DNA from 2 places in the Paenibacillus tundrae genome. Region 2 is predicted to be linked to the other one. Evidence: riboswitches for the same ligand, from Rfam matches in the RefSeq annotation. Region 2 holds a riboswitch; the other holds the start of a gene.
What was found. Region 2 has a riboswitch for FMN ahead of ribD (bifunctional diaminohydroxyphosphoribosylaminopyrimidine deaminase/5-amino-6-(5-phosphoribosylamino)uracil reductase RibD). Riboswitches for the same ligand answer to the same signal wherever they lie in the genome.
Positions count from the first base shown of each region.

Region 1: it holds a riboswitch for FMN, as region 2 does, so the genes downstream of both, V6W81_RS14215 (DMT family transporter) here and ribD (bifunctional diaminohydroxyphosphoribosylaminopyrimidine deaminase/5-amino-6-(5-phosphoribosylamino)uracil reductase RibD) in region 2, are expected to answer to the same signal.

Region 1 covers NZ_CP145605.1:3,170,053-3,174,865, reverse strand. The annotation lists gene V6W81_RS14230 (amidohydrolase family protein) at 1-966, opposite strand, end outside; gene V6W81_RS14225 (hypothetical protein) at 1,324-1,518, opposite strand; gene V6W81_RS14220 (hypothetical protein) at 1,515-2,111, opposite strand; FMN riboswitch at 2,415-2,560, shown strand; gene V6W81_RS14215 (DMT family transporter) at 2,707-3,687, shown strand; gene V6W81_RS14210 (amidase) at 3,859-4,813, shown strand, end outside.
Region 2 covers NZ_CP145605.1:4,197,759-4,202,571, reverse strand. The annotation lists gene V6W81_RS18820 (peptidylprolyl isomerase) at 111-542, shown strand; gene V6W81_RS18815 (hypothetical protein) at 748-2,067, shown strand; FMN riboswitch at 2,232-2,392, shown strand; gene ribD (bifunctional diaminohydroxyphosphoribosylaminopyrimidine deaminase/5-amino-6-(5-phosphoribosylamino)uracil reductase RibD) at 2,797-3,900, shown strand; gene ribE (riboflavin synthase) at 3,955-4,623, shown strand; gene V6W81_RS18800 (bifunctional 3,4-dihydroxy-2-butanone-4-phosphate synthase/GTP cyclohydrolase II) at 4,693-4,813, shown strand, end outside.

The DNA of each region.
Region 1 (4,813 bases), 1.0 Mb from region 2:
CTCTGCCTGCAAGGCAAACTTCATCTGAGAAAACATATCACCACCCGTGGATGTCACCACATCCACACCGAGTGTTGGCGTGCCTCCATTCTCCAGAAAATGTCCGGTCGCTGGGTATCCATGCCCCATCATCATCTCTACCTCTGGAGTAACCGAAAGCGATGCACCTTGATCGGCAAGCATTTTGTACTCATCGATCCCCATCGTATTGCCATGAACCACATTTATTCGCGGACTCAGTAGACCTGCCTCATGCAGCTTTGTCACTGACCGATCTACACTTCCCCAAGTCCCGAATCCTACATGCATGGAACAAATGGCATCTAGTTCCTCTGCAAGACGAATCTCCTTGACCGTTGTATCCCAATGACTGAACTCCGGCCCTCGAATAGCAAGTCCAAACGTCAGCAATTGATCACTTGATGAGAAATATTGTTGCTTCACTCTGCGTACATCGTTGGAGTATGTAAGAAAACTATCTCTATTCCAGTAATTCGTTTCACCAGGTACACCCTGAGCAAATACCGCTCGGATTCCCGCATCCTGAAGTCCATGAATCAATTCATCTGTGTGCTCTGGCGAATACGGCATACTCCAATCCAATACAGTCGTCACCCCTGCATTAAGCGCTTCCAAAGCTCCTAATAGATTAGCGATGTAGCTGTCTTGAGGACGAAGTTTGCTCCCCATGGCTCCATAATATAGATTCTGCAAATACACAGGCAGTGACCAGTTCGTGCCTGTTGTCTTAACCAACGACTCCCACACATGACGATGGGTATCTACAAGTCCCGGGAGTACAATCATATCAGATGCATCGATAATCTCGGCTTCTGCACACTCCAGATCAGGCTTAATAGCTATAATGATAGAACCCTCAATTAAGACATCGGCTCTTTTGTACTGACCAACCGAGGCATCCATTGAAACAACACAACCATTTTTCAGCAAGTAACTTTTCCCCATTAGACACATCTCCAATCATAATGTTTTGGATATGGCTTGCATGATGGTATGATTCAGTGCTGAACGACATTATTACACAACTTATTTTTATAAAGTATATATGTATTATATAGTTACATCTCTAGATTTGCAAATTTTGGAATTAAAAAAACCTTGAGTAGCAGGTAGCTATGCAAGGTTTTATGAATTCATTTATTCGCATGCCGTCTAGTTCTGAAAACATATCATCAGATGCCCTACATATCCATTTAAAAAATCCATAATTATGACTTCCATAACCGCAACATACTTCAATACATATTTATTTCATCTATGAATTCTTCTGATTATAGTTTAATGGAATTGAGTAAACTTAGACTATTCTTTCCACCAGAATATTTTTAATTTTGGGTTCTTGCCTTCACCTTCATAATAATTCACTTCACCTTGCCCTGGAATTACATCGTATTGTTCTACAACTGAAGGAAATGGTGAACCAATGAATTTCATTCCTAAAAATAACGTAACTCCGATCACAACAACCCCAATTAAAGTTGCAAAAACTCGTTTCACTTGGTCACCTCCTCATCGAGGTATCTTTCTTCCGCTCCAAATAGTTTGTCTGCAACTAGCTTCCCATCTTGATTGAAAGCCCGTATTGTCCATGTATCTTCAGTGTACTCATTCAAGACAAACAGTGCGTATAGATCCGACATCTCTTTAAGATGGTATACATCTGGGCTAGCTTTCACATCCTGAAGAGATAGCTCATACGTTTGTGAAGGCAAAAGATTCTCCATGTGATTGCCAATGGCTATATATTTGATATTGGATTCTGAGGCAGCTTTAACACCAACGACAAAATGGTCACGATTACCATAACCAGTAGTTTCAAATGGCTTATCTTGCTCATCGAAGTAATCCCACGAACCTCCGCCATAACGGTGCAAGAAACCAAACCTTTCTTCTAATAATGCTATCCCGAAGGTTCTATCTTGATTATCTTCAAAATAAACCACTTGGCCGTAACCATCGATATGCTCTGATTTCAAAATATCGGCATCACGAGGTATGGCTTTTGCTTCATCAATATGAAAACCTTGCATAGCCCCAAACCCCAATATCATAAGCAAACATATAACAGTTATAATGAAACCTTTTCGCAAAAGTATACCTCCCATTGATTGATCGCTGTCCTAATTAAATTTGTTCAATCTAGTTCATAAGCCAATTGTCATGCCACACTGTTTCACCACAATTAGAATGTTTCAGACGCTTCTACTAATATTAACATAATTATACATCCAAATATTAAATGATCCATATCATGCCGGTCAGATTGTTCTTCTTCGCAGACAGCAAGGAAGCTGGAATATCGTCTTCTGAAAAAAACACTTGAACTGCTAGCGCTTACAAGATTAAGATGAAATAATTGATGTTACAACTTGTTCAACACACTAACAATTGAATAGGATCTTCGGGGTAGGGTGCAATTCCCAACCGGCGGTGATGTTCCTCGGAACCAGCCCGCGACTCGCTGACTGATATAGCTATCAGCGACTGACTTGGTGAGACTCCAAGGCCGACGGTATAGTCCGGATGAGAGAAGATCAACACATGTCATGCCGTTTTACGGGAAGTCCTCTTCCCTGACGACATATGCATGGATGAGCCCCCGTTTATTTGGTGATTCACCAGAACGGAGGCTTTTGTCGATTTTGCCAACTGAAGATTCCGTGTTCTGACGAAGGAGTCCTGAATATGGAAAAGAATCAAACTGCCTCAACGGTCTATCGGAAAGAACGAAGTAACACTGGATTCTGGCTTGTTGTAATCGGCGCTGCGTTATGGGGCGTAGATCCGTTGTTCCGTATTATTTTGCTTCAGACGATGACCTCAACTCAAATTGTACTTATTGAGCACATCATTGTAAGTCTAGTCGCCATTCCTGTCTTATGGAAATTCCGTTCAGACCTGAAAAATCTACGTGCTAGACACTGGGTTGCTGTAATCTTCATTTCCTGGGGCGGATCAGCACTAGCAACGGTGTTATTCACTATGGCGCTAACCAATAACGATCCCAATACCGTTCTCTTGTTGCAAAAAATGCAACCCTTGTTCGCCATTGTACTCGCGAAGCTGCTTTTGAAAGAAACGTTACCACGTCGCTTCGGCGGACTTTTCTTCATTGCACTTGCAGGAACCTATCTGCTCACGTTTGGATTCACACTTCCTCTCGGAAACTGGAACACCTGGATTCATGCAGGTAGCCTGTTATCCTTGGGAGCCGCTGCTCTATGGGGCGGATCTACGGTGATGGGACGATTAATGTTAGGGCAAGCAAGATATGAGACCGTTACTTCTCTCCGGTTCGTAGTCGCTCTGCCGCTTCTCTTCTTGATGACATGGCATGAAGGAGCAGCATGGACATTCCCCTCCGGAACAGGTGAACAAGCGGCCGTCGTGCTTAATGTATTAGGTCAAGCTTTATTGCCTGGACTATTGAGCTTGCTGTTATATTATAAAGGCTTATCCTCTACAAAAGCCTCTGTCGCTACGCTAGCGGAACTTAGTTTCCCGATGGCGGGTGTTCTGGTGAACTGGATCGCTTTCCGTACGTTGATTACATGGGAACAACTCCTTGGTTTTATCCTAATATGGATTGCACTCTTTGCGATTTCCAGACAGCAGGAGCGGTCAGCAAGTGTTGCTGATGCTGCCCCTAAGCTTCGTACAGAATAATTATCTACGCAGGATGCATCCCTAACATATATATCAATTTCTCAAACGTTATATAAAGAACATAGCACTGTATATCCCACTGGATGAACAGTGCTTTTGTTTTTTCAGCAATCCGATGGTACGATGACATATGAAACACTTGATATCCATCTTAGAAAGGAATGATGCGTAATGTCTTCATTTTCATATACATCTTACGATGCTATTGGTTTAGCAGAGCTTGTACGCTCCCGAGAAGTATCTCCCATTGAACTGCTCGAAGCAGCATATGCAAGACTCGAGGAAGTGAATCCACAGCTTAATGCGGTAATTCGTACATATGAAGTACAAGCTCGTCAGGAAGCAAGCATGATTCGCCCAGGAGTGCAACCTTTTGCTGGTGTTCCCCTGCTACTCAAGGACATCTCTCAATCACTAGAGGGTCAGATCCTAACTTCAGGCTCTCGTCTTCTTCAAGATCATCGAGCGTTACGAAGTTCTAACTTTGTCTCTCGATTACGTGAAGCTGGTTTTATTATGATCGGACATACGAACACGCCAGAGTTCGGGCTGAAAAATATTACCGAGCCCCATTTACACGGCCCAACACGCAATCCATGGAATACGAATCATTCTCCTGGAGGTTCAAGCGGGGGCGCCGCTGCGGCAGTAGCATCCGGAATTGTACCTCTAGCCGGTGCCAGTGACGGAGGGGGTTCTATCCGCATCCCTGCTTCCTTCAGCGGGTTGTTTGGTCTGAAGCCAACACGTGGACGTACTCCAGTAGGACCAGGTGTTGGTCGTCAATGGCAAGGCGCTTCGATTGATTTTGCATTATCTCGAACTGTCCGGGACAGCGCTGCGCTGCTAGATACGTTGCAAGTTATTCAACCAGAAGCTGCATTTCATGCTCCCCTCTTTCCTGGCAGTTACTTGGCAGATCTGAATTATCCTCATCAACGCAAATTAAAAATTGCTTATACTACCGATTCTCCAGTAGGGACTTCTGTAAGTGAGGAAGCCATACAAGCCGTATATAAGGTCGTTCGTTGGTTGGAGGAGCAAGGTCATGAGGTTGAAGAGAAGTTAAGTCCAGTTAATGGCGTACGGTTGATGGAAAACTATTATATGATGAACAGCGGTGAAA
Region 2 (4,813 bases):
CGGTTGAACGCATTTCGGTGTACACTATGAAAAGTGCTATTAAGCTTGACCTAGGGTCATGTGCTTCTGGCACCACTAATGATGGTCAATACGAAAGGAGTCATTTACATATGGCGAAACAAGCGAAAATTAAAATGGCAAACGGCGGAGAAGTTCTGATCGACCTGTTCGATCAAGAAGCTCCAAACACAGTAGCAAACTTTGAGAAACTGGCAAACTCCGGCTTCTACAATGGTTTGACTTTCCACCGTGTTATCCCTGGCTTCGTAGCTCAAGGTGGATGCCCAACTGGTAACGGTACAGGCGGCCCTGGTTACACAATCAACTGTGAAATTAACCCGAACAAACATGAGCGTGGAACATTGGCTATGGCGCATGCTGGCCGTAACACAGGTGGAAGCCAGTTCTACATCTGCTATCAACCACAACCACATTTGGATGGACAACATACTGTATTTGGTAAAGTAACCAAAGGTATGGAGTTCGTTGACGCTTTCGAAGGAAGCGACAAAATGGAAACTGTTGAAGTTGTTGAAGCGTAAGTTTTACTAAATACTTATGTTTTACACAAAACCCTTAGTGCTTCTGTTACAGATGCACTAAGGGTTTTTTACATATTTGGCTTGTCTATAAATGGGCATATCGATTCTGGTGAATCCTTCAAGCATGGGTTATTCTTGGTTCAGAGGATTTATGAAGTATAAAAATCATCCATCAAGATATGGTACTAAGAAGGGATGACGGAATTTGGATATTGTAAACCAATTAAGATTATTGAAACAAATTTATAGCGAAAACATGGTCTGGGACGAAGAACTACAGGCTTCTAGGCATGTCATGCCAGAAAGCATACCCATTCAAGACCGGGAGGCACTAGAAACGGCAGGCCGTCATCCCAATCAGTTTATTAAACCGCAACATGACGAAACGATTGCTGAGTTGAAAATGCTGGCGGAGCATTGGACGTTGGATGAGGCAGTGCAAGCTTTTGTGGCTTCCTTGTGGTCTTCACCGATGATCTGGCGCTCATTGCTAACAGGTAAGCTTATTGCGAGTAACATGCCTAATCATGAACACAGGCCATATCCTTCATCGGAAATCTGCGAAATTTGTGGATTGAGTGTAAACCAGGCAGAGGATAAGACAATACAATGGTACTGGCGTATGACAGAAGGAACACCTTTGGACGGTGATCCTTTTGGGCATGTGTTAGCGCTGAGAGAACTTATAGATGTGAAAGAGAAGGATCTTCCTGTTCCAAACGAATATGATCGCTGGACATTTCGCGCTGTGTTAACCGTACTTCGAACACTGCCTCCCAAAACCCGCTATAGTAAGGCAGCGGCTCTGCTTAAGAAAGAGGGTCTGCTTCCAACTAAAACTGAATATGTCTACCGTAACCTGCTTGAGACCCTAGCCTTAATTGGCATCCTGGATACGCCTGAACATCCGGGTTTGATCACGGCGTTCACATCCTATAGGGAGCGTGACCAGCGCCCGAACGTTCGGGTTGAAGTGCAGGCTCCACTTGCATGGTGGGATAGCTCTGTAGGTGTGAATGAAGAGAATCTGGCTAGACTATTTCATGATTTTGATCGAAGGAATGTATTGCTTGAGGAGAAACCTGCTCAAAGCCCACCTTTGGACGAAACGATGCTGGGTCAACTGGTGAAAAGAAAGATCGTCCGTAGTAAAGTTCCAAAGGCTTCTCCTGATGCTGGAACAGGATCGGTACAGCCCGGCGATGTTTATGCGGTTCGGGTTCGTGAAGGGGTATGGATCACAGTGTACTGTCATGAACTGAAGGACAATCGAGTGGTGGTGGAATATCTGGATGGTGTCTTTCCAGAGATGCCAGGGAAATCGGAGCTAATTATGACCGTTCGACCGAGACCACATGAACGCTGGCAGTGCTCCGCGCTCGCTATCGACTCCACAAGCTGGGTAAGAAGGGTAGCGAGAAATATGCCTCAGCCATCATCCATGCTGCCTGTACCTGATCGAATTCCGTTTCATCATGCCAAGGATTTGAAACATATGGCCGGTTGGTGCTTTCCTAATCTATAGATGGTGTTGTGGCCGATTCGATCGAAACTTAGACAAAACCGTTTCTCATCCGGGAAACGGTTTTTGGCATCATCTTTGCTTATTAAAAGTTAGTATGTGACAAAAAGGAACAAAAAACAATTGATTTTTTGACGTTAAAGTGCTAACATCCAATTAATAACGCAACAATCCTTCGGGGAGGGTGAGATTCCCTACCGGCGGTGATGCACATGTTCGTGAATCATTTATGTCTATGTGCAAAGTCCGTGACCTGTCTGCTGAGGCAGATGGCTGATCTGGTGCAATTCCAGAACCGACAGTATAGTCTGGATGGGAGAAGGAGAGAGTGTAGCTTCTGGCTGCATTCGCAGATGTGTTGGTGTGCAGTGAGTTTGTGACTGTACATGGAGAAAACGGGTGTTTCCCATTGCCTCCATACATAGGTTATGTCTTAGAAGCGCTTTACCTAAAATGAATTTCATTAGGGTATGTGTTTGTTTTCACTTACCTGAATCGATCAAGGTAGTGATTTTGTGCGCTTTATAACCAGTGTATCAACGCTGTCTTGCGACGACGTAGTGTCTCTTCTCCCCATCGAACGGACTGTTCGACGGGGATTTTTTATTTTTCTTAACGGAATCCTTAAACATTCGATAGCGAATTGAAAATCATTTTACAATGAAGATGCACATCATTTTCTCCACTAGGAGAAGATAATAACAAAATAGATTAGACCGTGGGGTGACGGACTTGGAAATGATTAATGATGAATTTTATATGGGACTCGCATTGGATATGGCAGAACGGGCACAAGGACAGACTGGAATTAATCCCGTTGTAGGTTGTGTTGTGGTCAAGGAAGGCCGCGTAGTCGGGCTGGGATCACATCTTAAACGTGGTACAGGTCATGCCGAAGTGCACGCGTTGAACATGGCAGGCAGCGATGCTGAGGGCAGTACGGTATATGTTACGTTGGAGCCTTGTAGTCACTATGGCAAAACACCTCCATGTAGCGAACGTCTGATTCATGAGAAAGTAAAGCGCGTAGTGGTGTGTTGTGAAGACCCTAATCCTCAAGTATCGGGCAGAGGGATTAGCATGCTTCGCCAACAAGGAATTGAGGTTGAGGTTGGCATTTTACGTGAACGTGGAAGACGCCTGAACGAAAAGTTCATTAAATACATCACCACAGGATTACCGTTTGTGACGCTCAAAACGGCCTCGACATTAGATGGCAAAATTGCTACCCGTAGTGGAGATAGTAAATGGATTTCCAATGAACCTGCTCGTGAGATCGTGCATGCCCTTCGTCATCGTCACCAGGGGATTATGGTCGGCGTTGAGACTGTCATCGCGGACAATCCTGAATTGACGACTCGATTGCAAGTGGAAGGCATTCACCCAGTTCGAATTGTAGTGGATTCCAAGCTACGCCTACCTGTAGGCTCGAAAATGGTCAAGGACGGGATTGCACCGACCTGGGTACTTACAACGGATGAAGCAAGCCCTGAAGCGGCTGAGCGCCTAGAGGCATATGGTGTAGAGGTTATCCGCTGTGGACCAGGACCACGTGTCGATCTGCTTAATGCACTCAGCAAACTGGGTGAGCGTGAGATTGGATCTATTTTGCTTGAAGGTGGAGGCACGTTGAACGGCGCAATGCTGGAAGCTAGACTCGTGGATCGTATGCTTATGTTCATTGCTCCCAAAATTGTGGGAGGGTATGATACGCCGGGAAGTTTCCGTTTCGAAGGTGTTGAGCGTATGAGCCAGGCCATTCAATTGAATCAACTGGAAATCGAGCAAGTTGGAGATAATATTAGCATTGGCGGTATCCCGGTCTGGCCAGAATAAGGGAGATCGATGAAGCGTGAGTGCTAAGAGGATGTACAAGAAGGAGGCGGTAGCATGTTTACCGGTCTAGTGGAAGAAGTCGGTCACATTCGGCGCATCGGTCGAAAGGGCGAAGCATTGGTTCTGAACATCGGAGCTTCCGCCATCATGGATGATTTGAAAATTGGTGATAGCGTGGCCGTAAATGGAGTGTGTCTAACGGCAACTACGCTGGAAGGCGGAGGTTTTACCGCTGACGTTATGCCAGAAACGTATCGACATACGAACTTGAACCACCTGCAATCAGGAAGCAAAGTAAACTTAGAGCGTGCAATGCTATCTGGTGGCCGGTTTGGTGGACATATTGTACAGGGGCATGTGGATGGCACGGGAGTGATTGGCAGTATTACTCGTGACCAAAATGCGGTTGTTTTCGAAATTAAACCGGATGATCATGATCTTTTTAAATATTTGATTCCAAAAGGATCTGTCACCTTAGACGGCATCAGCCTTACCGTTGTGAACACCACTTCCGGATCATTCACGGTTTCCATTATTCCTCATACCATTGGAGAGACTGTGCTGAATGTTAAGAAAACTGGAGATACCATCAATATTGAATGTGACATCTTGGGTAAATACGTGGATCATTTACTTCATTACGGGAACGGTCACTCCAGTACGAAAGAGACGAAGCCCAAGAGTATAAGTGAAGAGTATCTGGCCAATCACGGCTTTGCGTAAAATATAGGTTTGAATAAACTTTTTACACGAGAACGGAGAAAGACAGATAAAAGAATTGGAGGGAGACGTATGACAGAGCAATCCATTCTCGATCCAATCGAGGAAGCCATCTATGATCTGATGCGAGGAAAACCCGTGATCGTTGTGGATGATGAAGACCGGGAAAATGAAGGTGATTTCATCGCTTTGG